One region of the Ruminococcus sp. RTP21484sp1_RTP21281st1_A8_RTP21281_210402 genome, then DNA from elsewhere that is predicted to be linked to it. Evidence: riboswitches for the same ligand, from Rfam matches in the RefSeq annotation. Region 1 holds a riboswitch; each other region holds the start of a gene.

Evidence for each region. Region 1 has a riboswitch for cobalamin ahead of AB5170_RS11755 (ABC transporter substrate-binding protein). Riboswitches for the same ligand answer to the same signal wherever they lie in the genome.
Region 2: it holds a riboswitch for cobalamin, as region 1 does, so the genes downstream of both, AB5170_RS14290 (hypothetical protein) here and AB5170_RS11755 (ABC transporter substrate-binding protein) in region 1, are expected to answer to the same signal.
Region 3: it holds a riboswitch for cobalamin, as region 1 does, so the genes downstream of both, AB5170_RS21385 (sirohydrochlorin cobaltochelatase) here and AB5170_RS11755 (ABC transporter substrate-binding protein) in region 1, are expected to answer to the same signal.
Region 4: it holds a riboswitch for cobalamin, as region 1 does, so the genes downstream of both, AB5170_RS06515 (cysteine-rich small domain-containing protein) here and AB5170_RS11755 (ABC transporter substrate-binding protein) in region 1, are expected to answer to the same signal.

Annotation. Positions count from the first base shown of each region.
Region 1 covers NZ_JBCPGE010000022.1:6,988-14,943, reverse strand. Annotated here, with positions in the region: gene AB5170_RS11775 (pyridoxamine kinase) at 1-517, shown strand, start outside; gene AB5170_RS11770 (TIGR04100 family radical SAM protein) at 575-1,216, shown strand; gene AB5170_RS11765 (inositol monophosphatase family protein) at 1,406-2,182, opposite strand; gene AB5170_RS11760 (sirohydrochlorin cobaltochelatase) at 2,323-3,111, shown strand; cobalamin riboswitch at 3,182-3,370, shown strand; gene AB5170_RS11755 (ABC transporter substrate-binding protein) at 3,472-4,563, shown strand; gene AB5170_RS11750 (iron ABC transporter permease) at 4,599-5,666, shown strand; gene AB5170_RS11745 (ABC transporter ATP-binding protein) at 5,663-6,418, shown strand; gene AB5170_RS11740 (CGGC domain-containing protein) at 6,453-6,806, shown strand; gene hemA (glutamyl-tRNA reductase) at 6,990-7,956, shown strand, end outside.
Region 2 covers NZ_JBCPGE010000030.1:2,738-10,693, forward strand. Annotated here, with positions in the region: gene AB5170_RS14290 (hypothetical protein) at 1-1,696, opposite strand, end outside; cobalamin riboswitch at 1,894-2,067, opposite strand; gene AB5170_RS14295 (VanW family protein) at 2,171-3,601, opposite strand; gene AB5170_RS14300 (hypothetical protein) at 3,681-3,731, shown strand; gene hisI (phosphoribosyl-AMP cyclohydrolase) at 3,715-4,059, opposite strand; gene hisB (imidazoleglycerol-phosphate dehydratase HisB) at 4,188-4,775, opposite strand; gene hisD (histidinol dehydrogenase) at 4,772-6,085, opposite strand; gene hisG (ATP phosphoribosyltransferase) at 6,135-6,770, opposite strand; gene hisZ (ATP phosphoribosyltransferase regulatory subunit) at 6,767-7,903, opposite strand.
Region 3 covers NZ_JBCPGE010000073.1:1,544-9,499, reverse strand. Annotated here, with positions in the region: gene AB5170_RS21410 (ABC transporter ATP-binding protein/permease) at 1-679, opposite strand, end outside; gene AB5170_RS21405 (flavodoxin family protein) at 1,014-1,580, shown strand; partial or broken gene AB5170_RS21400 (DUF6783 domain-containing protein) at 1,684-1,815, opposite strand; gene AB5170_RS21395 (sodium:alanine symporter family protein) at 1,867-3,264, shown strand; gene AB5170_RS21390 (hypothetical protein) at 3,327-3,935, opposite strand; gene AB5170_RS21385 (sirohydrochlorin cobaltochelatase) at 4,071-5,375, opposite strand; cobalamin riboswitch at 5,580-5,756, opposite strand; partial or broken gene AB5170_RS21380 (DUF6783 domain-containing protein) at 5,828-5,929, opposite strand; partial or broken gene AB5170_RS21375 (DUF6783 domain-containing protein) at 5,906-6,016, shown strand; gene AB5170_RS21370 (metal-sensing transcriptional repressor) at 6,178-6,561, shown strand; gene AB5170_RS21365 (heavy metal translocating P-type ATPase) at 6,661-7,956, shown strand, end outside.
Region 4 covers NZ_JBCPGE010000010.1:6,832-14,787, reverse strand. Annotated here, with positions in the region: gene AB5170_RS06530 (N-acetylmuramoyl-L-alanine amidase family protein) at 1-587, shown strand, start outside; gene AB5170_RS06525 (NlpC/P60 family protein) at 960-2,315, shown strand; gene AB5170_RS06520 (GDSL-type esterase/lipase family protein) at 2,485-3,531, shown strand; cobalamin riboswitch at 3,623-3,811, shown strand; gene AB5170_RS06515 (cysteine-rich small domain-containing protein) at 4,272-4,580, shown strand; gene AB5170_RS06510 (phosphatase) at 4,704-5,417, opposite strand; gene AB5170_RS06505 (BMC domain-containing protein) at 5,697-6,074, shown strand; gene AB5170_RS06500 (EutP/PduV family microcompartment system protein) at 6,081-6,554, shown strand; gene AB5170_RS06495 (class II aldolase/adducin family protein) at 6,810-7,673, shown strand; gene AB5170_RS06490 (aldehyde dehydrogenase family protein) at 7,747-7,956, shown strand, end outside.

The DNA.
Region 1 (7,956 bases):
CGCACAGGTGATCACCCCTAATCTGACAGAAGCATTGCTTCTTTTGTATGGGAAAGAAGAGATGGAAAAAAGATACACCGGGCTTTTGGAACTGGATGGGGAGAAACGTCTGGAGCAGATTGAAAAAATCGGCGAGAAGCTGGCAAATGAATATTGTTTACAGGCAGCTGTAATTACGGGAATCGAATATGTGAAAGAGCAGAAAGCAGCACCTGCGCTAATTTCAGATAGGAATGAGAAGAACTCTATGCAGATGGGAAATCTGGTGGTGGAAAATGGTCAGGTCTACTGGTGTTTTGCCCCAAAGACCGGGGGCAGCTATTCGGGAACCGGTGATCTGTTTGCCTCTGTACTCAGTGCAGGGTTAGTGAAGAGAATGTCTATGATGACTTGTGTAGAGCTGGCAGTAAAATTCCTTTCCAAAGCAATCGCGGAAACTGTACAGGAGGGCACGGACCGAAATGACGGAGTCTGCTTCGAGAAATATCTTGAGGAATTGTGTAAAATAGAAAAATGAAACAGCTGCTGTGAATGGCGAGAGGCGTAACACGAATTATGGAGGAGTGAGTGAATAATGGCTGATATTGTTTATTGTTATAATCATGAAGTGTATTTTAATTTAACTAATAAATGTCCCTGCAACTGTACCTTCTGCATCCGAAACAACGGTGATTCTGTAGGCAGTGCGAAAACATTATGGTTTGAGAAAGAACCTACAATGGAAGAAATCTACAAGGCCATTGATGCGTTTGATTTTTCCGGTTACAAGGAAGCTGTTTTCTGCGGGTACGGGGAGCCGACTATGGCATTAGATAAGCTGATCGCAGTCAGCAAATATGTAAGAAGTAAATATCCTGCACATTCAGACCGAGATGGCAAGCTCTGTCCGGGAATCAGGTTACGTCTGAATACAAATGGACTTGGTGACTTGATCAATAAGCGTTCTATAGCCAGGGAAGTCTGTCAGGCTGTAGACATTGTTTCTATCAGTCTGAACATGCCAGACGCAAAGTCCTACAATGAAGTAGTGCGTCCGGCCTATGGAGAAAAAGCATTTGATGCCATGTTGAAATTTGCAGAAGATTGCAAACAGTATACAGAAAATGTAAAATTTACGGTCGTAGACTGCATTGGCGAGGAAAATGTTGAGAAAAGCCGCAAGGTGGCAGAGAAGCTAGGTATTCCCTTGAGAGTGCGTGAATATACAGCAGAATAAAAGCGGAAGAATATAAGCAGATATGTTTAAATAAAAAAGACACCTTAACAGATCGTTTATAAAACCTAACAATTTTTATTAGATTTTATATGTATAAAAATCTGAAGTGGTGTCTTTCATTTTGCGGACAACGAGCTAGAGCGTGTTTATATGAGAACTTAGAGCTTTTGAGAACAGGCTGCAGCCTTGTTACGCATTTATAAGCTTCAGCAAAATCTCCCGGAACTGTGGCACACAAGCCAGTATATCTGAGTTAGCCAGATAAGGCAGCTCCTTATTTCCCCAGTCTGTGATGACGCCGCCTGCTTCCCTTAAAATAATAGAAGCCCCACTGTAGTCCCAAGGCTTCAGATTCTGCTCCAGATAAGCATGCTGTCTTCCGCATGCCACATAGCAGATATCAAGAGCAGCAGAACCAGTACGTCTGAAGTCAGCACAGTTCATAAAGATATTATAAAATATCGGGAACAATTCCTTTGCCCTGTTTTTCTCATAAGGAGAAGAACCGAAGGATACTACCGCGTCCTTGAATTCCGGCTGATTAGAAACCTGGATAGGAGCTCTATTCAGGTAAGCACCTTCCCCTTTTGCCCCATAGAACAGTTCTTCGGTAAATGGATTATAAACTACACCGAAAGTAATTTCCCCATTTTCATAAAGCCCAAGAGAAACTGCACTTAAGTGATAATCCCGGATCAGATTGGTAGTCCCGTCAATGGGATCCAGAATCCAGTATGATTTATCCGGATCCAGCCCAAGGTTCTCTTTCTCTTCGGCAATCAGTGCGATATCCGGAAATTCATTTCCAAGCGCCTCTTTCAGATACTTCTGCACAGCTACATCTACGTTTGTGACGTAATCTGCAGCTCCTTTTTCTGTAACCTTTTCATGTGTCATTTCCTGAAAGATCAGTGGCTTTGTCTGTCTTACAAGTTCTATGATCTTAGACTGATTTTCTTTATTCATATAAAAGTAACACCTCCAAGGTAAAATTTACCATAAATAAAAAGGAAGGACAAGACGCTAAAGCTATTAAAAATTGAGTTGAAAAAATTTATTTTTACCTTATAATTACAGTGTAAAAATAAAACTATGGAGGTAAGAGAATGGGTAATCTCACCAAGAAAGCAATTCTTGTGGTAAGCTTTGGAACCAGCCATGAGGATACCAGAAAAGTGACTATTGACGCAATTGAAGAGACAATTGGAGCCGCTTTTCCCCAGTACAGGATTTATCGTGCCTGGACAAGCAAGATGATCCTGGCGAAGATTGAAAAACGGGATCACATTCATTATGATAACGTGAAAGAAGCTATGGAGCGCATGGCACAGGACGGAATCGAAGAGGTGATCGTTCAGCCAACTCACGTAATGAATGGAGTGGAGAACGATCTTATGAAAGCAGACGTTCTTGCAGCTGCTAATCACTTCCAGTCTGTGAAATTCGGCAATCCGCTGCTTACCACAGAAGAAGACAATGCATATGTGGTAAAAACAATTACAGATGTATTTCCTGTAATTCAGGATAAGAAGACTGCACTTGTGCTTATGGGTCATGGAACAGAGCATTATGCAAATACGGTTTATGCCGCTCTTGATTACAGATTCAAAGATATGGGATATGAAAATGTGATCGTGGCAACCGTAGAGGGTTATCCGGAAATTGACCAGGCTTTGAACCAGCTGGAGAAAAGCGATGCCAAGAAAGTTGTGATCGCACCATTTATGATCGTGGCAGGTGACCATGCCAAGAATGATATGGCAGGGGAGGAAGCGGATTCCTGGAAAAATGTGATCGGAGCGAAAGGCTATAAAGTAGAAACTGTTTTGAAGGGTCTTGGCGAATACGAAAGCATTCGGAGGCTGTTTGTAGAGCATATAAAAACTGCCAGATAATTGACCAAAAAATTTGCAAATTGGTAATAATATTGTTGTTTTTAAAGAAGAGATATGCTAGACTGTTGAAGTAATTGAATACCAGTTAAGTGAACGGCGATTTCGCTGTGAGAGGGAATCAGGTGCAACGCCTGAACGGTTGCGGCCACTGTATACAGGAAGGCTGGCTTATGAAAACCATTGCGTATATGCGTGAGAAGGGAAGCCATGCTGTTACTACCTGCGAGTCAGGAAACCTGCTTGACGAAGGTAAGAAGAGGAGCTTCCGTAAAAAGTGCCTTTTAAGTCACGGGTAGCAGTGACGCTTTTTGAAGCCCCATCTTTTCGGTTACGAAAACAAACGAAAAGAGAGGAAAAGAAATGAAAAACAAAGTTTTAACTACAAGAATCATGGCTATGATGATGGTTGCTGCTATGACCATGTCCGCAGCGCCTGCAGTATATGCAGCAGAGCGTGCAGACTCTGAGACCATCAAAGAGGATAACCAGCCGACTGAAGAGACTGCAGATGCTTCCGAGGAAGAGGATGCTTCTGAGGGTGAGACCAGAACCGAGTATCCTTTAACCATCACTACCTATGATTACGATGGAAACGAGATCGAAACCATCTATGAAAAAGCACCGGAAAAGGTTATCGCAGTATATCAGGGCAGCATTGAGACAATGCTGGCACTTGGACTTGAGGACCGCCTTGTTGCAACTGCAGGTCTTGACAACGAAGTTCCGGATGATCTGAAAGAAGCATTTTCTAAAACAAATTATCTTGATGAATTTACCCCATCCCTTGAAACTGTCACTATGCTGGAGCCAGATATGATCCTTTCCTGGAGTTCCCTGTTTTCTGATAAGAACCTTGGAAATGTAACCAACTGGATCGATAAAGGCTGCAACACTTATTATAACTCTAATACCCGTCCAGGCGGTGAGAGAACACTGGAAAATGAATATACAGATATTCTGAACCTTGGTAAGATTTTTGACGTACAGGATAAGGCAGAAGCAATTGTTGACGATATCAAAGCTGTAATTGACAACACACTTGAGGCAACAAAAGATGTAGAAGAGAAACCTACAGTAATGGTTCTTGAGCCACTTGGTGAGGACATTACAAACTATGGCGCAAGCAGTCTCGGAGGAGATATGGTAACCAAGTTAGGTGCAACTCTTGCAAATCCAGATGCTTCTACCGTTGGAAAAGAGGACATTATTGCAGCAAACCCGGATGTGATCTTTGTGGTATACATGCCATATGCAGGTGACGATCCACAGAGTGTTCTGGAAAGCCAGATGGCCGTGATCCAGGATGATGAAGCCCTCCAGAGCCTTGACGCAGTAAAGAATGGCCGTGTATATCCAATTATGCTCAGCGAAATGTACGCAAGTGCAACCCGTACCCAGGACGGAGTGGAAACATTTGCTAAGGGATTATATCCAGATGTTGCAATTGATTAATTGGATTGTGGAATGGATATATTGAGGAAAAAACAGTGAAAAAAGAGAAAATTTTTCGTTCATCTATCTATGCAACAGCTCTTGTGGGACTTGCCGCATTTCTGTTTTTTTCCATTCTGGCAGCTGTTACATTTGGAAATGCAGATCTGTCATTGAAAGATGTATACAGCGTGATTCTGTACAAAATATTCCACATAAAAAGTATGGCCTCCTACTCTGAGGGGGCCATTCATGATGTTGTATGGCTGATCCGGCTTCCAAGGGTTCTTCTAGCACTGGCGGTAGGTATGGCTCTTTCTGTGTGTGGCGTGGTCATGCAGGCAATTGTGCAGAATCCTTTGGCAGATCCTTATGTACTTGGAATTTCTTCTGGTGCTTCTTTCGGGGCAACTCTGGCGATCATGCTTGGAATCGGCAGCTTCCTTGGAGGAAACTCCGTAGGGCTTTGCGCATTTATAGGAGCCATGCTCACATCCTTTGCGGTTATTGCAATTGCCAATATGGGAGGCAAAGCAACATCGGCGAAGCTGATTCTTGCAGGAATGGCAATCAGCGCAGTCTGTTCTGCTTTTTCCAATTTTGTGATCTACATAACAAATGACAAAAATGGTGCCACAGAGGTTATGAAATGGACCATGGGAAGTCTTGCCGGGGCCAACTGGTCAAGGGTAAGTGTGATGCTTCCTGTGACGCTGGTGTGTGTAGTGCTTTTCTGGACGCAGTACAGGAATTTGAATCTGATGCTGTTGGGCGATGAAGTATCTATTACCCTGGGAACAGATCTGCACAGATTTCGGACTGCATATCTGATTCTTTCTTCTGTGATGGTAGGATTTGCCGTGTATTGTGCCGGAGTGATCGGTTTTGTAGGTCTGGTGATTCCTCATGTGGTAAGAATCTTGTTTGGAACAGATCACTGCCGCCTGATTCCCCTTAGTGCTCTGCTTGGAAGTTCCTTTCTGATCTGGTGTGATGTGGCGTGCCGTGTGATCCTGAAAAACTCAGAAATGCCTATCGGTGTTCTGGTTTCCATTATTGGAGCGCCTTGTTTTATCTATTTACTGGTTCGCAAATCTTATGGTTTCGGAGGGAAAAAGGGATGAAAATAACCACAGAAAATATCCGGGTAAATTTTCAGGCAAAAGAAATCCTTAAGGGAATTTCCATTGAAACCAGAGATAAGGAATTGGTGGGAATCATTGGACCTAACGGAAGTGGAAAGTCCACTTTGCTGAAATGTATTTACCGTGTATTAAAGGCAGATTCCGGAGCTGTATATCTTGATGGGGAAGAACTTTATGCTATGAATGCAAAAAGCTCCGCAAAGAAAATGGCGGTGGTAGCCCAGCACAATTACTATAATTTTGATTTCAGCGCAAGAGAAGTAGTTTTGATGGGGCGTGCGCCTCATAAAAAAACTCTGGAAAGAGACAATGCAGATGACTACCGGATCGTAGAGGAAGCGCTGAAAACCGTTCAGATGGACAAATTTGCAGACCGCAGCTTTTCCACTTTATCAGGAGGCGAGCAGCAACGCGTGATTCTTGCAAGAGCTCTTGCACAGCAGACGCCTGCCCTGATCCTGGATGAGCCTACCAATCATCTTGATATCACTCATCAGATCATGCTGATGAAGCTGGTAAAGAATCTGGATGTTACCGTGATCTCTGCAATTCATGATCTGAACATTGCAGCTGCATACTGCGACCGGATTTATGTTTTAAAAGACGGTGTTCTGGAGGGGGAGGGTACTCCTGGGGAAGTTTTGACACCGGAGCTGATCCGACGGATTTATAAGGTGGAATCAGAAGTTGTCTATGACAGTCAGGGGAAAATGCATATTTTGTTCTTATAAAATAAACAGGCACAAGAGTTAAAAGGTGAGAAAAATGACAAAGATCGGAACTTTGACCTGTCTTCATTCCAACGATGTCTGTGCCAGGGTGGGATGTCTGAAGGCTTTTATGGAACGGGAGGCCTTTTTTAAGGAATATTCCCAGGATACCTGTTTGGCAGCAATGATGACATGCAATGGATGTAAAAGTATGAATCCTGCAGAACCAGATGATGACAAAGGAATTCTGGAAAAAATTGACAGGCTGGTCAGTGAAGACATAAAAGTTATGCATGTTGGTGTATGTTGTCTGATCGACGGCAAAAAAGAGTGCCCAAGAATAACCCGTATCTGTGAAATGCTGGAAGACAGAGGCATTCAGGTGGTTAGAGGCACTCATAGGGAATGAAAAGATAAGAAGAATATAAGAAAACTTCCAGACGGATAAGTAGCCCATAATCGAACCGCCTGGAAGTTTTTCATTGTTGTTTTATTGACAATCTCCCTGCAAATTAGTAAAATTAGCGGTGGCGGAAAAAAGATAGAAACACAAAACGCCAAAGCAAAATGTTTTTAAGGAGAATTACATAAGATGAGTATTTCCATGATTGGAATCGACCATAGTATGGCTCCCATAGATATAAGAGCCTTATTTGCATTTACCAGAAAAAATGCAGGAGAGGCAATGGAGAAAATAAAAGAGCAGCCTGGAATCAACGGCTGCATTATCCTGTCCACATGCAACCGCCTGGAAGTCTGGGCAAGCGTTGATGAGGAAACTGAGATTTCTTTATATGAAGAGCTTTGCAGATTAAAAAAAATACAGAACAGAGAATACGAGAAGTATTTTATAAAACGGGAAGGTCATGACGCTGTAGAACATCTGTTTTATCTTGCATCAGGGCTGAAATCCCAGATTTTGGGTGAAGACCAGATCCTGACGCAGGTAAAGGACGCCCTTGGAATTGCCAGAGAACATTTTACCACAGACGGAGCTCTTGAGGTACTTTTTCGAATGGCCGTGACAGCAGGCAAGAAGATCAAAACAGAAGTCCCATTTTCCCATGGAAATCCATCTGTGATCCATCAGGCTATACAAATGCTGGAAAAACAAGGCTATTCAGTAAAAGAAAAGGTCTGTATGGTGATCGGAAACGGTGAGATGGGAAAGGTGGCAGCTCAGACCCTAATGGAGAGCGGAGCAGATGTAACAGTAACAGTCCGCCAGTACCGAAGTGGTATGGTAAGCATTCCTTTTGGCTGTAAAAGAATTAATTATGGAGAACGAATGGAATATCTGCCAAAATGCGATCTTGTGGTAAGCGCCACGGCAAGTCCAAACTTCACTTTGCGCGAAGAGCTGTTTGAGGATCTGGAACTGGAGAAAACCATTGTACTTATTGACCTGGCGGTTCCAAGAGATATTGAACCGGAGGTGGGCAGGTTTGAAGGTGTGACTTTATATGATATGGACAGCTTCAAAACGGATGAGAAGCCTGCCGAGCTTCAGGAACATCTGGAGGCAGCTGGAAAAATCGTCCGTGAGCAGATGGATGAAT
Region 2 (7,956 bases), on a different contig from region 1:
AAGTAGAAGTTCCGCCGCCGCATGCACCGTAGTATTTATTTCCATTGGCTTTTACATAACCGTAATATTCACTGCTGAATACAATAGTCGCATATGCCTGACCATTTGTTACCGTAACTTTGTTACAGGAAATGCTGACCTTTCCAGAACCACCAGACCAGGAGAAGCTGTCAGGAGTATAGGTTCCATCTGCTAATGTAGTAGAACTGTTTACAGATACTGTTCCGCCGCTTAAGTCAGATTCGTATTTGGATTCCTCTTCCGGTTTCTTGTCTGGCTTTGGAGTTGCTGTTGGTGTAGGGGTTGCTGTCGGTTTTTTATTTGGTTTTGCAGTGGGTGCAGGAGTTGCTGTGATTGTTGTGTCAGGAGCAGTGTCTGGCTGCGGATCATCCTGTACGTCACCTATCTTATTCAAAGTGCTGGACTGGAAAGTCAGGATCCTGTCATACCAGATCTGGTTTTTGTGGGAAAAAGCAGCAACTGCAATTCCATTGTCCAGGGCTTCAACAGGAATCTCATATGTATATTTGCCATTTGCGTCTGCCACATATGGAACCCAGGTGGAGGAATCTGCTGCGGCAGCTTCTTCTTTTGTTCCCAGACATAGATAGTCGTAACCAGTTCCGCTTAAAGTAAGAACAGCTGTCATTTTTCCGTTTTTGGAAGTAAGGACACAGTCAATTACACGGAACATAGATGAACTGGAGTTTACTGTAATATTATAAATTCCGCTTGCACAGCTGCCTGGAGCAGGGGTTGCTGTTGGCTCTGGGGTGGTGGTTGCTTCCGGAGTTGTGCTTGGCACTGGAGTTTCAGTTGGTGCCGGAGTCTCAACTGGTGCTCCGGTAGGCGCCGGAGAAACAGTTGGTTCCGGTGTTGGAACAGCCTCTCCATATCCTGGAACTGCCGGTACGGTAATCGTCAATATACCCTTGTACCAGTTCTGGCTCTTCTTGGAATGAGGAACGACTGCTATTGTCTGAGCTTCCTTGCTTGCAGTAACTTCAAAAGTGTAGGTATAGCCTCCTGCACTGTTTTCAACTCCTTTGATGGCATTTGCTTCTTTATCGGAGTCATTGAAACTGCCAAGATAGATCATGTCATAATTCTGTTTTGCAGTAGAAAGTGTGACTATATATTTGTCCGCAGAAACCTTTATTGTGGAACCGGTGATTACGAACATTGCAAATTCATTACCGTTTTCTTTTTCAAGCTTGATTCCGGCGTCTGTAATTTCATTCTGAGATGGTGCCTGGGTTGGAGCTGCAGTTGGTTGTGGAGTGGCAGTTGGCTCCGGGGTTGCAGTTGGCTCTGGAGTAGCAGTTGGCTCTGGTGCAGCTGTAGGCTGTGGAGTTTCTGCTTCTTCATTTTTGCTTTCTTCAGCAGGTGATGCAGTAACCTCAGGAGTGGTCTCAGAGGCAGGTGTTTCTGTAGCAGCAGGTGTCTCTTTCACAGCAGAGGCATCCACTGCTGCCGGAGTTACTGTAGTGTCAGTGTTTTCTTCCTCAGCTGTTGCGTTCTCCTGCACAGGAGTCTCAGCAGCAACAGCAGTCTTCTCCGCCTCTGTTTCTGGAGTTGGTGTAACAGAAACCTGTACGTTTGCATCCTCATTTTCTGCCTGTGTAAGTACAGCAGGAGTGACCGTCATCGCGACGGAAAGGAACAGTGCAAGAAAGCGTTTTGAATTTCTTTTCATTTCTTTTTCCTCGATTCTTCCTATTATTTTATAATCTGAATAAATCCCAATTGCTTCTGGAGCCTGTTTGTACAATGGGCAATCCTGACAGGATTATTTCAAAAAAATGCCTGCTTCCTCTGAGAAAACAGGCACTAAAAATTCAATATATTGTATTATCAAATATATTAATAAGAATGAAGTACTTTCTTCGGAAGCTTTCATTAAACGAATTCAGCAGGTTTCCTGACTTACAGATCAACACAGAATCCATCCTTCTCAGCAATATACCAATGGTTTCACTGGATTCTACTCCCTGTTTACAGTGACCGGATCGTTCAGGACTTTCACCTGATTCCCTCTTAGAGCGTGTTGAAAAAATATTCCCACAATCTGCACGCTGTAGCAGACAGATATGTCTGGCACTGAAAACGGATTTATTCAATTCACCTCATTATAGCAGACCGTTATGTCGAAATCAATAGATTTATAGGGTTATTGCTTGTATTTACTGTACCCGACTTCATCTGTGCGGAGCAGTGTTCCATTCTCATCGTAGACACTGCGGTAGGTTTTACAGGTGTTTGGATCGGAATGCTCTGTAGTAATCTCTACCGTATTATTGTCAGTTTTGGTTCCGTAAATGGATACCGTTACGGCTTCCTCTTTTTCATCGTAAGAGGCTTCAATTTTAATTGGATAAGCAGTATTATTCTGAAAACGGAAATCCTGACCTCCCCACACCACTGCTGCGTCCAGACCATCCTCAACATAATCAATTCGGGCAGCGTGATTATGACGCTCAACAATGGTCAGATCAGACTGCAGGCATGCCATAAACAACGTAGTGGAAATCTGGCAGATTCCGCCTCCGATATCCTGGGCATGTTCGCCTCCTACAATTACAGTTGCTTCCCTGTACCCTCGTTCCTCAGTACGTGGACCTAAAGTATCGTTGTAGGAAAAAATCTGTCCTGGCTGAAGTTCCACTCCATCACAGGCTTCCACGGCAAGCTTCAAATTGGCAACACGGTTTTCGGTACCGCCGCCATATGTAGTATAAGTACCAAGAAGATTCAGATAAGGAAGGGCTTCTATCTCTTCTGTAGAAACTTCGGGCAGGGTTATTTCAAGGGGGATGGTAATCTTTGCCCCTTCTTTTGCTTTTTCCAGCTTCTTTGCAGCTGACCTCACATCAAATGAAATTCCGGTAACTGCCGGAATAATTTCATTATTTTCCCCCAGAGAAGCATCTGTGGCATCTGTATGTACTTTTTCATAATAGGCTTCCAGATCCAGTTCCTCTGGCGGTGTCTTCATAGTAGGACATTCGATAACAGCTTCATAATCTTCTATGGAAATTGCTTTTAGAATCGCTTCTTTCAATGCATCCATATCCGGACCGATTCCGGTTTTTCCCTTAGTGATAACCAGCTCTGTATCTGTAAGTTCACAGGAAGTCTGTATTGTGGTGGATCCCTTTGAAATTTCGGCCTCATCCAGAATCTTGTCCAGTTCGTCTTTATTTCTGGCTTCCGGCATAAGGGTGACTTCTTCCTTTGTCTTGCTGTTCATCAGTTCGATGCGGTCGGTTCCATGAGTAAACCAGGCACTATGCCCAAGAGCATAGGCACTTTCTACAATTGACTTTACATTAAGGCCGAGAACAGGATAGATAGACACCTTGAAGTTCTTTCCGTTCAGGGTAATAGTCATCTGTGTGTTCTCATATTTTTCCTGAAAATCTTTTGAAATTGCGTCAATGGCTTCCTCTTTGGTCATTCCCTGAATGGCTATACCGTTTATTTTAAGCTTCTTCCAGATTACATTATCTGTAAGAAAATGACACCACAGCCCATACGCGCCTACCAGAATCAGAACCAGGAACAAAACTTTGATCACACCGTTTTTCATTTGTTTTTTCATGTAATAATTTTACCTTTTGCAGTCTTTTTTAGAGCGTGTTTGAAAAAGGCTTTCTGCAAAATATATCGCAAAGTGGGGCGTGCAGATTGCAGGAATGATTTTTCAAACAGGCTTTAGAGCAATGGGGTAAAAAAGCATGTCCGGTTTCCGGTATGGCATGCAGCCCCTACCTGCTCTACTTTTGCCAGAATTGTATCATTATCACAGTCTATAGTCAATGATTTCACATACTGAACATGACCGGAGGTTAGTCCTTTGGTCCAGAGCTCGTTGCGGCTGCGGCTCCAGTAAGTCATTTTTCCCAGCTTCAGAGTGGTAAGGTATGCTTTCTCGTTCATGTACGCAAGCATAAGAACTTCGTCTGTTTTGTAATCCTGCACAATAACCGGAACCATGCCGTCACTGTTTAATTTGAAATCTGACCAGGACATTTTGGACTTTAATTGGTTCTGTTCCATATTTTTAATACTCCTTTATGAAAAATTCTTCTGCAATTATGCCACCTGCTTTCATGCTCAATTCAAAAAAAATGAAAACAAGTGGCATATATCATATCGTCTTAATTGTAATTCTGTTTGTTCTGCCTTTAGAGACTTCCCTTCGTAGAAAGCACATCTGTAATACGAGGATCATAAGCTACCGCCATATCCAGCGCCTTTGCAAAGCTTTTGAACATGGCTTCTGCCATATGGTGATTATTTCCCGGTGTTAGAACCTTAATGTGAAGATTCATGGCTGCCGCATAAGAAATGGCGTAAAAGAATTCCTTCACCATTTCTGTGGACATATCTCCAATTTTTTCACTGGTAAACGTACCTTCGAAGGAAAGATACGGGCGTCCCCCGAGATCAATGGCGCAAAGCACAAGACACTCATCCATTGGAAGGATGCAGCTTCCGTAACGCCTGATTCCTTTCTTGTCTCCAACCGCTTCTTTAATAGCTGTGCCAAGAACAATTCCCGTATCCTCAATGGTATGATGATCGTCAACCTGAAGATCACCCTTCACCTTTATATCCAGATCAAAAAGTCCGTGGCGGGTAAAGCCATCTAACATGTGATCGAAAAATCCCACACCTGTATCCAGACTGCTTTTTCCGGTTCCGTCCAGATTCAGCTTTATGGCAATTTTAGTTTCCTTTGTATTTCGTTCAACAGTAGCTTCTCTTGTCATGACTGCTCCTTTTTATCTTCCTCTTCAAAGCGGACTGCAATGGAGTTGGCGTGTGCAGTTAGCTGCTCTGAGGATGCAAACTGGATGATGTCCTTGTGGATTTCCTGTAATGCAGTCCTGGAATAATATACAATACTGGATTTCTTAATAAAATCGTCAACGGAAAGTGCAGAGAAGAACTTGGCTGTTCCGTTGGTAGGAAGAACGTGGTTCGGTCCCGCGAAATAATCACCAAGAGGTTCAGAACTGTACTCTCCAATGAAAATAGCGCCTGCATTTCGTACCTTCATCATTACCTCAAAAGCGTTCTTAGTGACAATTTCCATATGTTCCGAAGCAATCTCATTCGCTGCTTCAATTGCTTCATCCATATCTTCTGCAATAAGGATATATCCAAAATTCTCCAGAGATTTTTCGATGATCTCTTTTCTGGAAAGAACCTTCAGATAGCCTTCAATCTCTTTCTCTACATTCTGTGCCAGTTCTGTACTGGTAGTAATGAGGATTGCAGAAGCCATCTCATCGTGTTCTGCCTGAGAAAGAAGATCTGCTGCTACATAGTGTGCATTTGCAGTTTCATCTGCAAGGACAAGGATCTCACTTGGACCAGCGATGGAATCAATGCTCACATGTCCATAAACAGCCTTTTTTGCAAGGGCTACAAAAATGTTGCCAGGTCCTACGATCTTGTCTACCTTTGGGATGCTTGCAGTACCATAAGCAAGTGCTCCGATTGCCTGTGCACCACCAACTTTATAGATCTCATCAGCGCCTGCTTCTTTGGCAGCAACCAGAGTGGATGGATTTACTTTACCGTCTTTCCCAGGAGGTGTGGTCATAACGATGTGAGGTACTCCTGCCACTTTTGCCGGCACAATATTCATTAATACAGAAGAAGGATAAACTGCTTTTCCGCCTGGAACATAAACACCTACACGATTTAATGGTGTTACCTTCTGACCAAGCATGGTGCCATTTTCGGTACTGGTAAACCAACTGTTCTGACGCTGTTTCTCATGGTAGCTGCGGATGTTTACAAGTGCCTTGCGGATAACTTCCAATAAGGATGCATCAACTGCTTTATAGGCTTCTTCAATTTCCGCTTCGGTTACACGTATGGTTTCCGGAGTTACCTCTACTTTATCAAATTCTTTTGTGTAAGAAAAAAGAGCTTCATCCCCTTTTTCTTTTACATTTGCAAGAATATCTGCTACTGCTGCTTCGAACTTGCCGTAATTATTAGGGCTCCGTTTTAAAAGATTTTCCAGGATATCTTTGGTAGATTCTTTTGTTAATCTTACTGTACGCATTGTGATCGATCCTTCCAATTTTATTTTATTCCAGAAAAAAACAGTAATTTCAGATTACCTTTCGTAAATCTTCAATCAGCTTACTGATTCTTTCATTTTCCATTTTCATGCTTACCTGATTCACAACCATTCTTGCTGAAAGAGGGCAAACTTCTTCTAACACCTTCAGTCCATTTTCGCGAAGTGTGCTTCCGGTCTCAACGATATCTACGATCACTTCAGAAAGACCTACAATAGGTGCAAGCTCAATAGAACCATTCAGCTTAATGATTTCCACAGTCTGATGCTTCTTATTATAGAAATAATCTTTGGCAATGTTTGGATATTTGGTTGCCACACGAATTAGCTGATTTGAATTCAGAAGGGGTTTGGCACTTTCAGGTCCGCAAACACACATGCGGCAGGCTCCAAATCCAAGATCCATTACCTCGTAAAGCTTACGGCCTTCTTCCAGGATCGTATCCTTTCCGACAATTCCGATGTCAGCTGCGCCATATTCTACATATGTAGGTACATCTGGTCCTTTGGCAAGGAAAAAACGAAGCTTTAATTCTTCATTTACAAAAATCAGTTTACGGGAATCCTTATCTTTCATCTCTTCGCAGGTGATCCCGATTTTCTCAAGCATGGCAAGGGTTTTGTCTGCAAGTCTTCCCTTGGTAAGGGCAAAAGTCAGATATCTCATAATTCCACCTCACAAACCTTAGTTACTTTCTCTGGGCGAAGGGCTACATTTCTGCCCTGGGCGCGAAGCTCTTTGGCCTTCTGGATTGCCTGGATACGGTTTTCTTTGCGGTAAGTGATAACCGTAACGCCCTCCTCTCCCTCCATTTCGATTTTCTGTCTGGAAAGAGCCATCAGAAGGTTATCTACTACAATGGCAAACCCGATGGATGCAGCAGGCTTGCCGAAATGCTTCATCAGCTGATTGTAGCGTCCGCCCTTGATCAACGCTTCTCCTGTACCATAGGTATAAGCCTGGAAAATGATTCCGGTATAGTAATGATATTTGCTTAACATTGCAAAATCAAAAGTAACGTATTTCTCATAGCCGTAAACCTTCAGAAGCTCATAGATTTCTTCCAGACGCGCAACCGCCTTTAATGCCTGTGGATTGTCCGTAAGTGATTTTGCTTTTTCCAGAACTTCTGTCGATCCGAACATCTGAGGAAGCTGGGAAAGAACTCTTGCAAGGGATTTATCCATGTTCTTATTCTTTACAAGCTCTTCCACACCAAAATAGTTTTTCTGGGAAATCAGCTCCCGAAGCTCTTCTTCCTCTTCCTGGCTCATGCCTGTCTGGGCAAAAATCGCTTTATAATAATCAACCTGCCCAACGCTTACCTGAAATTCGGTAAGTCCTGTCGCAAGCAGACACTCTACCGTCATAGCCAGAATCTCTGCATCTGCTTCCGGTGAATCATCGCCCATACGCTCAACGCCCATCTGGGTTGTCTCTTTCAATCTTCCGCGAAAGCTGGAATTATTGATAAAAGTGTTGCCTGTATAACACAGACTTACTACCTCTTTTTCAGGGTTAAAATAGGTGGCACAGGCTCTGGAAACAGACGGTGTAAAGTCAGGTCGAAGAACAAGGGTATTGCCTTCTCTGTCAAAAAATTTATAAAGCTCCCTGGAGGGAATGGTTCCCACTTCTTTACTAAACACTTCAAAATATTCAAATGTGGGAGTTTCTATATCTTCAAAGCCATACTGATGGAATACACGGTGAAGCTTTTCCTGAAGCTTTTGTTTTCGGCTGCATTCCTGACTGTAAATATCCCGTACACCCTCCGGCGTATGAAAAATTCTCTGCATATCATGTTTCCTCCATGTTGTTTCTTGCTTGTTAATTACATAACACTTTATCA
Region 3 (7,956 bases), on a different contig from region 1:
TCACAAACGGATCTGTATCAGAAAGGATCCGCCCATCTTTTACCGTCACGATTCTGGTGGCATAAAGCTGGGCAAGCTCCGGATTATGGGTGACCATTACTACCAATCGTTCCTTTGCGACCCCTTGCAAAAGATCCATAACCTGTACACTGGTATCTGAATCCAGGGCTCCTGTTGGCTCATCCGCCAAAAGAATTTCCGGGTCATTTACAAGTGCTCTGGCAATTGCCACTCGCTGCATCTGACCGCCTGACATCTGACTTGGCTTTTTGTGGATCTGGGCACCAAGGCCTACTTTTTCCAGAGCTTCTTTTGCACGGCGTCTCCGCTCACTTTTTGATACACCGGAAATGGTAAGGGCAAGCTCCACGTTTGCAAGAACTGTCTGGTGTGGGATCAGATTATAACTCTGAAACACAAATCCTATGGTATGATTTCGATAAGAGTCCCAGTCCCTGTCTTTATATTTTTTCGTAGAAATCCCATTGATGATCAGATCGCCACTATCGTACCGGTCAAGACCACCAATAATATTCAGAAGAGTGGTTTTTCCCGAACCGCTGGGACCAAGAATTGCCACAAATTCATTGTCCCGAAGACTAAGGCTCACTCCGTCCAGGGCACGCTGTACCAAATTTCCTGTTCTGTATTCTTTGTGTATGTCTTTGATCTGAAGCACTTACTACTTCCTTTCTGTCGCATAATAAATGTTTATAACCATTCACCAATTCAGGCAAAATATACCGCAAAGTGGGGCGCCGAAGATTTCGATTTTTATGTGAGTCAGATTCACATAAAATACCTTGCGGAATAATATTTGCTGAATAGTTCAAATATTTTTTATTATAATCTTAAATTGTGAACATATTGTGTTTTTAAAATAAAACCATTCTCTTGAAATCCAACTATTTCTATCGTATAATAAGAAGATACATTACCGCTTTAGAGAGATGATGCATGCAGATTGCGGCTATCGCAGTCTGATATAACTTACTTCAGAAAGGATGAAAAACATGAAGGTTTTACTCTTAAATGGCAGCCCGCGCAAGGAAGGCTGTACGTTCACCGCACTTAGTGAAGTGGCAAAAACACTGAATCATAATGGAATTGATACTGAGATTTTCCAAGCTGGAAATCCGGATACAGATAATGTAAAAGCCGCCGCGGCGAAATTAAAAGAAGCAGATGCGCTTATAGTTGGTTCTCCGGTATACTGGGCTTCCCCATCCGGACAGATCATTGAATTTATGGATAAGCTTTGCTCCATGGCAGGCAAAGACATGCTCCACAAACCAGCTGCAGCAGTTGCTTCTGCAAGAAGAGCCGGCACCACAGCTACTTTAGACGTTCTTCAGAAATATTTCAGCTATCATGAAATGCCTGTTGTATCTGCTAACTACTGGAACATGGTTCACGGAAATACTCCTGCAGAAGTTGCGCAGGATGAAGAAGGACTTCAGATCATGCGCTCACTTGGAAACAATATGGCATGGCTTCTGAAATCCCTGGAAGCAGGGAAAGCGGCAGGTATTGCAGTTCCTCAGGCGGAAGATAAGATCAAGACAAATTTTATCCGCTAAATATGGTGCAGTAGTTGTCATGTCTTCACATAAATGAAGCTCCAGAGCATATCTGAAAAAAGCTTTTTGCAAGATGTGCGTCACAATTTGTGGGAGTTTTTGCTCGGATGAGGGCGCCGTGGCAGGCTACAGCAACTGAATTCGAGCAAAATTTCCCACAAAGCGGGCGTGCAGATTGCAAGAATGATTTTTCAAACAGGCTCTGGCTGCACCAGTTTAATAATGTGTGTGACATGGAAGAAGTTCCGTTCGCATACATCAAAAAAAACTTCCAGAGAGGTATTTTATGCTGCAAATAATCGAAACCATCAACACCGCTGTAAATAATTTTATCTGGGGCGTTCCTGCAATGGTCTGTATTTTCGGAGTTGGTCTTTATCTTAGTATCCGCACCAATTTTCTTCAGATTCGCAAATTCCCCTACGCAATCAAAACAACCCTTGGACGTATTTTCCGCAAACGTGACGCATCTGACGGTGCTATCACGCCTTTCCAGGCAGTGTGTACAGCACTTGCAGCCACGGTCGGTACTGGCAATATTGCCGGTGTAGCAGGTGCTATCGCAATCGGCGGTCCCGGAGCCATATTCTGGATGTGGGTTTCTGCACTGTTTGGCATGTGTACCAAATATGCTGAGGTCACCCTGGCGGTACACTACCGCGAGATCAATGCCAACGGCGAACTGGTAGGCGGTCCCATGTATTACATCAAGAACGGGCTTAGCAAAAAATGGCATTGGCTGGCTTATCTGTTCGCAGCATTCGGCGTGCTCACTGTATTTGGTACCGGCAACGCCACACAGGTCAACACTATCACCACTGCGATCAATTCTGCATTGCTGAATTATAACGTGATCAGCGAAAGCGCCGTTTCCACTTCCAACCTGATCATCGGAATCATAATTGCCATTCTAATTGCCATGATCCTTCTTGGCGGAATCAAACGAATTGGCCATGTTACCGAAAAGCTGGTTCCATTTATGGCTCTGCTTTACATTCTTCTCGGACTGGGAGTTATCCTTCTGAACATTCAGAATGTACCAGCTGTATTCGCTTCTATTTTCAGAGGGGCATTTCAGCCTAGAGCTGTAACAGGCGGCATTGTTTTAAGTATGTTCACCAGTTTAAAAAAAGGTGTTTCCCGTGGTATCTTCTCTAACGAGGCTGGTCTTGGTACCGGATCTATTGCCCATGCGTGTGCAGATACCAAAAAGCCTGTAAAACAGGGTATGTTCGGTATTTTCGAAGTCTTTACAGATACCATCGTGATCTGTACACTGACTGCACTGGTTATCCTTTGCAGCGGCGTTGCTGTTGATTATGGAAAAGCAGCTGGCGCAGAGCTTACGATCCTTGGATTTACTTCTACATATGGAAGCTGGGTATCCATTTTTACAGCAGTTGCCATGTGCTGCTTCGCTTTTTCCACAGCAGTCGGATGGGGACTTTACGGTGCCCGTTGCATTGAGTTCCTGTTCTCTGAAAAAGTGATCAAACCATTTATGGTTATTTATTCCCTGGTTGCCATCCTTGGCGCAACTGCCAACCTTGGACTGATGTGGAGCATTGCAGAGACATTTAACGGTCTTATGGCAATTCCCAACCTGATTGCTTTGTTCCTGCTTTCCGGTACAGTTGTGAAGCTTACAAAAGAATATTTTGCCGGAGAGGGCAAAACAAAATAAATATAAAAAGGGACATCACATGAACCGTTTTCGCTCATGTGATGTCCCTTTCAGATTATTGATCAATCCTTATTCTCTTCCTCGGCAGCTGCATCTGTAGTTGTATCAGCATCTTCACTTTTCTCTTCCTCACCGATCTCAACTGCTTTTTTTTCTTCCTCAGTCTGCTCCTGCACATCCGTAACGCTTACCTTATGGTCATACCATTTGCCCTTTTTACCAATAATTGCCAGGTCAAATTCTTCATCCAGCTTCTCTACCGGAACATTGAATCCATAAACCTCCTCTGTCATGCCATCGCTGTAAGTTACCTTATCAATAGTAGGCTGAATCAGTTCGGCACCGTCTTTCTGTGCATCCTCTGCTGTTCCAAGAAAAACATTCTCAATATTCTTGGAAACGAGAGTAATATGAACGGTCATTTTACCATCCTTTACAGTGAGGGTAGCTCTTCCGTTGCAAGCCTCATTTACATGGAACATACTGCTGTCTGTGTCAAACTCTACACCATAAACACCGTCTTCAAGTTCGCTGTCTGCGGCATTCTCTGCACCATCTGTGGTTTCCTCTGCCTCAGCCTCTGTGGCTTCTGCAAATGCCGGGAATGCAGTTCCTGCTGTCATAGCGGAAATACTTACAGCTGTTAATAAAATGACTAATGAACGTTTCATAATAACTCTCCTTGCTTTTTCTTTATTTACGGTACACTTGTGTGTGCCGTATTTGTTTTATTACTCAAACAGCTGCCCCACAGTGTAGGAGCAGCTGCTTTTGTTCTGTTGCAATAACAATTTATACCAGGATAATTATTTCGCGATGGAATCAATAGCTGCCTGAGTATGAGCTACATAAAGCTGCTCAACAGCGTCAATTCTTCCAAGACCTTCGATCTGGCAGTCAATCTCATCGAAATCTCCAGAAGCCTCGAACATGCTCTTCCAGGAGTCATCATCATCACCAGCCATATCATTGTTTGCATGGTCACCAGCAACAACCATAAGCGGACGAAGGATTACTTTCTTGAATCCGGCATCTTTTACTTTATTGATAACTTCATCACAAGCTGTATCCTCTGGCTCACCTTCTACAGTACCGATGAATGCGTTTGTGAATCCAAGGTTATCCATCTGTGTCTGCATCTGGTCATATGTAACGTTTGCTGTATGGGAAGTACCATGTCCCATGAATACAAATGCGGTTCCATCTTCTGCAGCTGCTTCCATGCTGTCATATCCAGCTTCTTTTACAGCTTCATCTGTGATTGCCTGAGCAACAGCAGCTTTGTCATCGTTGATAACGGTAGCGTCATCGCCAACCTCACCAAGCATTGGTTCAGCGATTGCTACAGATTCAAATTTATCTTTGTAAGCATCAATAGCTTCTACCATCTCATCGTACTCAGCACCATGCATAAGATGTGTAGGCTGAACTACAAGATTCTTAACACCGTTTGCTACTGCACGGTCAAGTGCCTGCTGCATGTTATCAATCTTCTCATCATCTCTTGCCTGTACATGGTTGATAATGATCTGAGCGGTAAATGCTCTTCTTACAGACCAATCCGGGAATGCTTCTGCAAGAGCATCCTCGATTCCTTTGATATCCTCTGCACGGCTGTCGTTAAAGGAAGTACCAAAGCTTACTACAAGAAGCTCATTCTCACCGATCTCGTCCTGATTACGCGGATCATCCTTGGAAGCATCACCTGTGTCACGTCCGAAATACTCTGGACTTGCCTCTTCTCCCTCTACAAGCTCTTTCTGAGCATCTGTAAGGGCATCCCATGCTTCTTTAGCTTCCTTGCACTGCTCATCTGTATCATCTGTTCTCTCCTGAACATAAATAGCATCGATAAGTGCTGCTACTTTATCAGCCGCTTCCTTATCTGCATCTGCAGTGTCATCAGCTGCTTCTGCATCGTCTGTTGTCTCAGCATCATCAGCTGCTTCAGCATCGTCAGCTGCCTCAGCATCATCAGCTGTCTCAGCATCGTCTGTTGTCTCCTCTGCTGCTTCCTCTGTCTCTGCAAATGCAACAGTTGCTGTTGCTGCTGTCATGCTTGCTGCCATAGAAGCTGCAAGAAGGATTGCTAATAAAGATTTTCTTTTCATTTCTTTTTCCTCTTTTTTTTTGTATTTCCGGATAGAATCACGTATAAAGAATCCCATGGGAAATCTATCACCAATCTCCCATTGCATAAAAACAGCCGCATTTTCTGCGACTGCACACATTCTCATATACACACTTTTCTTCCAAAAAACATTCAGGAAATATTCATGTATCGTTATGAGAATACAGGTTCTGTGTACCGCAGACCTAAGATTCCACGCCAAGGCAGTTCTCCTGACTTCGGTCAACACTGCTCCCCCTTCCCGGTTTCCCAGTGGGCTCTGAAGCAGTTCCCTTACACAGTGACGGCATCGTTCCGGACTCTCACCGGATTCTCTTTTGCGCATCATGTTCATGATGCAACCTTCGCGCTATAACCATTATACATATTCGACTCGGATATTTAATATGTACCATATTATTATATATTTTTTATGAACTTTTTATGTATTTTTTATGAACTAGAGTATGTTTGAAAAAGGCTTTCTGCAAGATGTGCGTCACAATTTGTGGGAGATTTTGTCCTGATGAGGGCGCCGTAGCGGGCTACGGCAACTGAATTCGGGCAAAATATACCGCAAAGTGGGGCGTGCAGATTGCGGGAATAATTTTTCAAACAGATTACTATTCACTCCGTTCATAGCAACACGCTTCGCGATACACAGGAATCATGCTTTCGCATGGTTTCGCGCCGCAATTCTCAGGTTTTCTGTGAATTACTTATTGACAAATACCCCGCCAGGGTATATATTGGTTTCATCAAATACATACCCCTAAGGGGTATATAAGGAAAGGAGTCCGCCTATGACAGCTGATTATAAATCCGAATCCTGCTGCAGCCACACCGCAGCCGATCCTGCAACTCTTTCCAGCCAGGAACCTACCAAGAAGGTCTGTTCCTGCTGTTGTACCAAGCACACCGATCGTTCCGAAGCAGAGCGCAGGAAGCTGGTAAACCGTCTGAAACGTATTGAAGGCCAGATAAGGGGGATTATAGGAATGCTGGAGAATGACGCTTACTGCAACGATATTCTTATTCAGTCAGCAGCTGTAAATGCTGCTGTGAATGCATTTAATAAGGAACTTCTCGCCAATCATATCCGAACCTGTGTGGCAAGAGATATCCGTGATGGTAAAGACGAAACCATTGATGAGCTGGTTGCAACTTTGCAGAAGCTAATGAAGTGAGATACCAGCGCATTCCGAATGTGTACCTGCCTGCGGAGGTACGAATGCGCAGAGCAATCCGTTGGTATCGAAACACTGTATTCGAAGGAGGAATTTATTATGGAACAATACAACGTCACCGGCATGAGCTGTGCAGCCTGCAGCGCCCGTGTGGAAAAAGCGGTAAACAAGGTTCCGGGAGTTACTTCCTGCTCCGTAAGCCTGCTTACCAATTCCATGGGAGTGGAAGGAACTGCCTCAGCCTCTGCCATTGTCTCAGCTGTAGAAGAAGCCGGATACGGCTGCAGCCTGAAGGGTGCTTCCGGTCAGACGGAATCCGTTTCCGATGCTGAGAAAGCCTTGGAAGATCACGAAACGCCACTCCTCAGGAAACGGCTTATTGCCTCAGTAGGTTTTCTTCTGGTGCTGATGTACTTTTCCATGGGACACATGATGTGGGGATGGCCGCTGCCATCCTGGTTTGATGGCAACCATATCGCCATGGGACTTGTACAGCTGCTTCTTGCAGGAATCGTCATGGTCATCAATCAGAAATTTTTCATCAGTGGCTTCAGGAGTCTGTGGCACCGCTCTCCGAACATGGATACCCTGGTAGCTCTCGGCTCCATGGCCTCCTTTGTATGGAGTGTCTACGCCCTGTTCGCCATGACCAGAGCCCAGGTTGACGGCAATTCCGAACTTGTCATGCACTACATGATGGAATTCTATTTCGAATCTGCCGCTATGATCCTGACCCTGATCACCGTTGGAAAAATGCTGGAAGCCCGTTCCAAGGGCAAGACCACGGATGCCTTAAAAGGTCTTATGAAGCTTGCTCCCAAGACTGCCGTTGTCATCCGAAACGGCCAGGAAGCCACCGTTCCCATTGACCAGGTTGTAAAAGGTGACACCTTTGTTGTTCGCCCTGGTGAAAACATCCCGGTGGATGGTGTGATTATCGAAGGCTCCAGTGCAGTCAACGAATCTGCCCTTACAGGTGAGAGTATCCCTGTTGACAAAGCTGCCGGAGATCTTGTCTCCGCAGCCACAGTCAACCAGTCTGGTTTCATCAAATGTGAAGCTACCCGCGTTGGCGAAGACACCACCCTCTCCCAGATCATCAAAATGGTCAGTGATGCTGCAGCCACCAAAGCTCCTATTGCAAAAATCGCAGACCGTGTTTCCAGTGTTTTCGTACCTGCTGTTATCACCATTGCAATTATAACAACTATTGTCTGGCTGCTTACCGGTCATGAGGCTGGCTACGCCCTGGCAAGAGGAATTTCCGTTCTGGTCATCAGCTGCCCATGCGCCCTTGGTCTTGCCACTCCGGTTGCCATTATGGTTGGAAACGGAATGGGTGCCAAAAACGGTATCCTTTTCAAAACAGCCGTCTCCCTTGAGGAAGCCGGAAAG
Region 4 (7,956 bases), on a different contig from region 1:
ATAAATGGTCAGCTAATCCCTCTGGATATGACTACAATAATTATCGTGATCTTTCCACCTCGAACCGTGCGAAGGGCTTTGACTGTTCGGGCTTTGTAGGCTGGTCCGCTTACCAGGTAATGCAGACTCAGTCAGGCGTAGGTTATGGATACACAGTGGTATCTGGTGAGATCGGAAGCTATTACAAGGGCAAAGGATGGGGTACAATTGTAAACCAGTCCTACCTGTCACAGAATGGCTGGGAGCTGAAGCCTGGCGATATCGGATACAATGATGGTCATACATGGATCGTTCTTGGTCAGTGCAGTGATAAGAGTGTTGTTATCATCCACTCTACTCCGCAGGCAGGTGTCCAGATTTCCGGAACTACCACACCTACAGGAAGCTATTCCAGTGAGGCTGTAGCCCTTGCGAAGAAGTATATGTCCTTGTATTCCGGATACAGTATTTTTAATTATCATCCATCTGTTGGAAACTATATTCGAAATGGTAACTATCTGAGATGGAATGGAAATACACTTTCTGATCCGGATGGTTATTATAATATGACAGCAGATCAGATTCTGTATGACCTGTTTGGAAAATAATAATTATATGGAAGAGAACCAGTGGAAACGCCGGTTCTCTTTTTTTATGCTATAGGAAATTACGTTGGAATTCCCTATAGCATAAAAAAGCCCTGCCGGGCAGGATCCAGAAGCGGCGGAAAGGTAGATGTCGCTTATAGCGACCCGCCGCAGGCGGAGAATCCTGCAAAGCAGGATTCTTTCTTGTGGAAAAAAGCTTAATTCAAACGAATATATTACGAAATGTTACAGAAATTTAAAATTTATTGCAAATTAGGGTTGAAATCTTTGCAAGGGTGTGTTAATATGTAGCAAGATTGAATGAAATATTGCAAACATATTACAAATTAAGTTATTTTAGATTATCAAAATGATTAACGAGGGTGATGAAACATGAAGAAAAGAATTGTATGTCTGACACTGGCAATTTTAATGTGCGGCTCACAGGCTGTAAGCGTAATGGCTGACCGTGAGAGTGACTTAAGAGAAGAGCAGGCTTGGACAAGTCAGCAGCTGGATGCTACATATGCACGTATGAGTGCTCTGTGGGATCAGAAGCAGCAGCTTGAGAGTCAGATCGAATCTTTGAATTCTGATCTTGTAAATGTGATGGTTTCCATTCAGACTCTTGAGAATGATATCGCTTCCAAGGAAGCAGAAATTGAAAAAACACAGGGCGACCTGACCAAGGCACAGAATGCCAAGGATAAACAGTACAGCGCCATGAAGAAACGTATCCAGTATCTTTATGAAAAAGGTGGAAATAATGCATGGTTCCAGATGATGTTAAATGCAGATAACCTTGCAGACCTTCTTACCAGAGCTGAGTATACACAGCAGATGTATGAGCAGGACAGAGAGAGCCTTCAGAAATATGCAAGAACAATTGAAGAGGTTCAGAAGTTAGAAGAACAGTATGAGCAGGAGAAGGCTGATTTTGAGACCATGAAGGAAGAATATGAGGCTCAGCAGTCTAACCTTCAGTATCAGTTGGATGTAACCCGTGCGAACAGTGCTGATTGCGAGAACGAGATCGCATATGCACAGCAGCAGGCTACTGAGTATGCGAACCTTCTGGAACAGCAGCAGGCAGAAATTGAGCAGCTTGAGGCAGAACGTATTGCAGCAGAAGAAGAGGCAAGACGTCAGGCAGAGGCAGAGGCCGCAGCAGCTGCAGCAGCCCAGGAAGCAGCTCAGAATGGAGATAATTCTTCAGAAGATGTTCAGTATGATGAAGATGGAAATGTTGTAAGTGGTTCTTCTGATGGATCTTCTGATTATGAATATGATGAGTATGGTAATGTAATTGATACTGACAATACAGTTGATTACAATTCCGAGGCAAGCAGCTCCGACAGTTCCTCAGATAGTTCTTCTGACAGTTCATCAGCCAGCAGTTCTTCAGGTTCCGGCTCTTCTGTTGTATCCTATGCAACACAGTTTGTTGGAAACCCATATGTATGGGGTGGAACAAGCCTTACCAGTGGTGCTGACTGCTCTGGCTTTGTGCAGAGTGTATATGCAAACTTTGGCGTAAGTCTTCCAAGAACATCTTATGAGCAGCAGAATGCCGGATATGAAGTATCCTATGCGGATGCTCAGCCAGGCGACCTGATCTGCTATGGCGGACATGTTGCAATTTATATGGGAAATGGACAGATTGTCCATGCATCCAATGCCAGAGATGGCATCAAGGTCAGCGATAATGCTGCATACAGAACGATTACTTCTGTAAGACGTCTTGTGTAATCTGAATAAATGAATTTGTGAGCCCTTTCCGGAGATGAAAATCCGGAAGGGGCTTTTTACTGAAAATAATGTGGAAAAGTAAAGAAAAAAGAAGTATAGTAAGAATAAAAGTATTGTCTGAAAATCGTAACATAAATATTTCGTATAGCCAGATGAGAGGTGGAGAAAAATGCTTAGCCATTATCAGATGAAGGAAATTCCATATTTAAGAATATTAGGAAGAACGAATGGCAGTCTGGAACCGGTAACACTATTTTGGACCGCTTCCGGAATTGAACTGAATGTAAAAGCAACAGAAATATGGGTGAAAATCCGCTCCGATTATGATGTTTTTGAGCCATGGGTGGATGTGATCGTAGACGGCGTATTGTCCCAACGGCTTATGGTAAATAAGGGAGAACAGGAAATCTGCCTTTTCCGTAATATGGAAAGGGATAAGGTAAGAAATGTAAAGCTTCTTCGTGATACCCCTGCGTTTCCCACAGATGAAAAAACATTGCTTCAGCTTCTGGAGGTTGAAACTGACGGTGAGTTTTTACCTCTTGAAACACCAAAGCTCAGATTGGAGGTAATAGGGGACAGCATTACCTCTGGTGAGGGCGGCAGCGGTGCAGGAGAAGAAATGACATGGAATTCCTTTTGCTTCAATGCCGTGGATAATTATGCATATATGGCAGCAAAAGAACTGGGCGCGGTGTACAATTGCATCAGTCAGAGCGGCTGGGGCGTTTTCTGTTCCTGGGAAGGCAATGAGCAGCAGGCAATCCCGCTATATTATGAGCAGGTGTGCGGTCTTTTAAATGGAGAAAGAAACAAACAACTGGGTGCTATGGAAAAATGGGATTTCCAGAAGTTTCAGCCTGATGTGATCGTGGTGAATCTGGGGACAAACGACAGCAGCGGCACGAAGAATATGGACAGGGTTGGAAAGGCTGTGGAAGACTTTTTGAGAAAACTGCGCGTATGTAATCCGGAAAGCTATATTCTGTGGTGTTATGGAATGCTTGGAGATGAGATTTTGCCTACGCTTGAGAAAGCGGTGGGGAATTATAAAAGAAAAACAGGGGATGAGCGCGTGGAATTTGTGAGGCTTCCGGATACACAGGAAGGAGAATTTGGATCAAGGCAGCACCCTGGGCACAGATCTCATGAAAAAACAGCGAAAATCCTGGTGGAGAAGATTCTGGAGAAGCTGACGCTGCTGTTCACGCCGTGACAGCACCATCAGGTTGATAAAAAAATAACAAAAAATCCTTTCAAAGGGTTGACAAAGACAGTGACCGGTGGTAATATGATGTCAGTATAATTCCATAGTGAACATATTAAGTGCTGACAGCTATAAGCTGGCAGAAAGAGGGAATCAGGTGAGAAACCTGAGCGATCCGGTCACTGTAACAGAGGAGCGAATCTCATAGTCCATTGTGCTTACGCATGAGAAGGAGAGAGGAAGTGATGATTCTGGAGCCAGGAAACCTGCTTGGTATGGCGAGGTTAAACTTCCGATGAAAGTGTAACAACCAGTTTTGGGGAATCCGCAGCCCTGAGATGTTGTCCGCTTTTGTGAGTGGACATTTTTTATGGAATGATCGCCTGTTCAGAAGAATTATACAGATTAAATGGCAGGCGATACTACTTCGGATGAAACCGTTCCCTCCGCGTATATATGAACGGATCATATTCTACCCCGGAGTAGCATCGCTCCCTCTTAAATAATGATGATTCAGAAGCCGCATATGCGGTATTTTTTTTACACTTTTCCTGAGCCTGTTTGTAGAATTATTCCCGTAATCTCCTGCAGGGTGTGACGCACATCTTACAGAAAGCCTTTTTTAAACACGCTCTGGCCGTATTCTATTCCTGTAAGCGGGATTCTTTTTTTGCATTTGATTTTGGGGCATTACGAAATAGAATATAAAGAATATTTTGTTTTGAGCTGTATGAGATAAGGAGAGAAATATGGAGAAAAAATATTGGGAAGATAAAGAATACGCTTATTTCAGTCATAAGAAATGTGAGTATTTTCCATGCCATAAAGGAGCTGATCCAGAGGACTTTAACTGTCTGTTCTGCTATTGCCCGCTTTATGCCCTTGGAGACAAATGCGGCGGAAATTTCAAATATAATGAGAAGGGATTTAAAGATTGTACGAATTGTCAGCTCCCTCATAAGAAGAAAAACTACGGTTATGTGACAGGAAAATATCAGGAACTTGCTGCGATGATGCAGAAAGTAAGAGAAGCAGATCATAAAAATGAAAATGAGTAATCAAAGAAATAAGTATAAAAAACTCTCCGGAATATATACGAAGTTAAGCTTACGTATTTATATTTCTCGGAGAGTTTTTGCGTAATGCAAAATTCCATTGGAATTCTGCAAGCTGGATCCTTTTTATCGTATGCTTAACAGCATCTTTAATTTCGGAATCTGGTTGTTAAGAATCAGACCCTCTGGAAACATAGCATTATGAACGAAATCAGCGGCATAAGTGAAGTCTCCAATATGCTCTGTTCCATGACTGTCACTGGAAAGAACGATTGGAACCAGATACTTCCGGCAGCAGGACAGGATCTGCGCGCAGTTGGCATGGGTGTCGCCCCGATATCCGTAAGGCGCCAGGGAAGCTTCGTTGATCTCAAGGAGAACACCGTTTTCACCGGCAGCCTTTACAACTGCGTCGTAATCTATGTCATACTGGGGATTATCAATGTGTCCCAGGATCTTTATAACCGGATTCTTCATTACGTTCAGAAAAGCAGCAGTATTTTCTTCCCTGGTCTTTGGCCGGAAATTCTGATAATGCATGCTGGCGATTGCGTAGTCCAGCTTATCAAGAAGCTCCTGTGGCAGATCTGTTTTTCCATCGGTATCCAGAATGTTCAGTTCAATTCCATATAATAATTCCACATCGAACCGCTTCCTGGGCGAATAGATCAGGCTTCGGAAATAAGAAGAAGTTCCGGCAGCCAGAGTGGCTGGTCCGTGGTCTGTGATTCCAAGAAGCTTCAGCCCTTTTTGAGAAGCAGCCTTTGCCATGTCGCTGATGGTGCAGGTTGTGCCGTGTCCGCTGGCAATGGAATGTGTGTGTATATCAGAAAGATACATAAAATCATCTCCTAGTCAAGATTACGTGAATATATGCAGCTGGTAATTTCACTATAAAAGTGTTTTGAAAAGCCATTTACAGTTAACTTTAGTATGCCAGAGGGTAAAAAGCATGTCAATCATAAATAAGAAAAAACAGAGAAAACAAATAAAAACAACATTGTAGTACAAGAAAAACCACATATAGCATGCAGAGAAGTGTTGCTTTTTGTTGACACTTGGAAATCAGAAAGGTATAATCAAATTAGAAAATAAAAACTCTTTATTCAGGAGGAGAAAATGGGATACACAGATAATATGTCTCCGGAAATGAAACAGAGAATTGTACAGGAGCTTGTGCCAGGCAAGCAGATTTCCCTGGCACATATCATTGCCAATCCGGATAAGATTCTTTACACCAAGCTGGGTCTTGATCCGTCGCTGGACTACTCAAGAGCGGCCATTGGGATCATGACTGTAAGTCCGGCAGAAACTGCTATCATTATGGCAGATATTGCGATGAAATCATCTGGCATTGAACTGGGGTTTGTTGACCGTTTCAGCGGAAGCCTGATCATCACAGGTACTGTGTCGGAAGTAGAAGCTTCTACCAGCGCAATTCTGGACTATGTGGGAAATAAACTGGGCTTTACTTTATGCCCCATTACAAGGACTTGACAGAATATGAAGAAACTTGTTCTGATCGGTCGCAGCGAGGCTGGAAAAACTACTTTGACCCAGGCCCTGCGTGGTGAAAAAATACATTATCATAAAACACAATATGTAAATAATTTTGATGTGATCGTAGATACGCCAGGAGAGTATGCCCAGACGAAAGGTCTGGGACACGCCCTGGCGTTGTATACATATGAATCAGATGTGGTAGGGCTGCTGGTATCTGCCACGGAACCGTATTGCCTTTTTCCACCTTGCATTACCTGTATGGCCAACCGTGAAGTAATTGGAATTGTTACCAAAATCCACAATCCGGATGCAAATGTAAAACTTGCCACGTCCTGGCTGGAGCTTGCCGGCTGTAAAAAAATATTTTATGTAGACTCCAGGCAGCAGGAGGGCATTCCGGAGATTTTGGAATATCTTAGGGAAGATGGCGATGTAATGCCATGGGAAAAAGATGCCTCTGATCCTGTGAATTAGAAAATACCTGTCAAATGTGGAAAAACAGTAAAACCAGCAAAACCACGAAAAACAACATAGCAATCCAGAAAAAAATCCACATAAAACAACATAAAACAACGGAAAAACCTTGACTTATAATGTGGAATGGTGTAAACTTACAACATAACCTAAAAAGTAACAGGCTAGCTATGCCTAGCCATGATAAGTTACCCGGTGCGGTACTATAACATACATAATCCACCGCACCTGAATGTGCTTAAGGAGGAAAAAAGCATGGTAAACGAATACGAAATCAAAAAACAGATTTGCGACATCGGAAGAAGAATCTATAACCGCAACATGGTTGCAGCAAATGATGGAAACATCTCTGTAAAACTGAATGACAACGAGTTCCTTTGCACACCTACTGGTGTATCCAAAGGTTTCATGACCCCAGAGTTCATCTGTAAAGTAGATGCCAAAGGAAATGTTCTTCAGGCTAACCCGGGATTCAAACCATCATCTGAGATCAAGATGCATATGAGAGTATATGAGAAGAGACCTGATGTAGGATCTGTTGTACATGCTCATCCAATTTATGCAACATCTTTTGCTATTGCTGGTATTCCGCTTACACAGCCAATCATGCCAGAGGCAGTTATCGCTCTTGGATGTGTTCCGATCGCTGAGTACGGTACACCTTCTACAATGGAGATTCCGGATAACCTTGAGAAATATCTTCCATATTTCGATGCTGTTCTTCTTGAGAACCACGGAGCTCTTACATGGAGCACAGATCTGAACGCTGCATACATGAAGATGGAATCTGTAGAGTTCTATGCACAGCTTCTGTATCAGAGCAAGCTTCTTGGCGGCCCGAAGGAATTCGATAAAGAGAACATTAAGAAACTTTATGAGATCCGTCGTAAATTCGGTATGCCTGGAAAACATCCTGCAAACCTCTGTCAGAACAAAGACGGCCTGAACTGCCACAACTGCGGCGGCGCATGCCACAACGAGGACTACAAACAGTTCCCAGGATATCAGTATGATTTCGTAGGTGGAAGTGATGCTCCTGCAGCTGACACTGCTAATGCAGATGCAGAGTTAGTAGCTAAGATCACCAAACAGGTTATGGCTCAGTTAGGACTGAAATAATCAGAAAATATAAAGGCTGGCAGCTGTGGGAAAATCAGGCAGCTGTGGGCAATTGTTAAGGAGGAACAATCTCATGCCAATCAGCGAGAGCATGGTACAGGATATTGTACAGGAAGTTATGGCGAAAATGCAGATTGCAGACGCTCCGGCCGGTAAACATGGAATTTTCACAGATATGAACGAGGCCATTGAGGCTGCGAAAGCTTCCCAGAAGATCGTTCGGAAAATGTCCTTGGACCAGAGAGAAAAAATTATTACCTGCATTCGAAGAAAAACAAAAGAA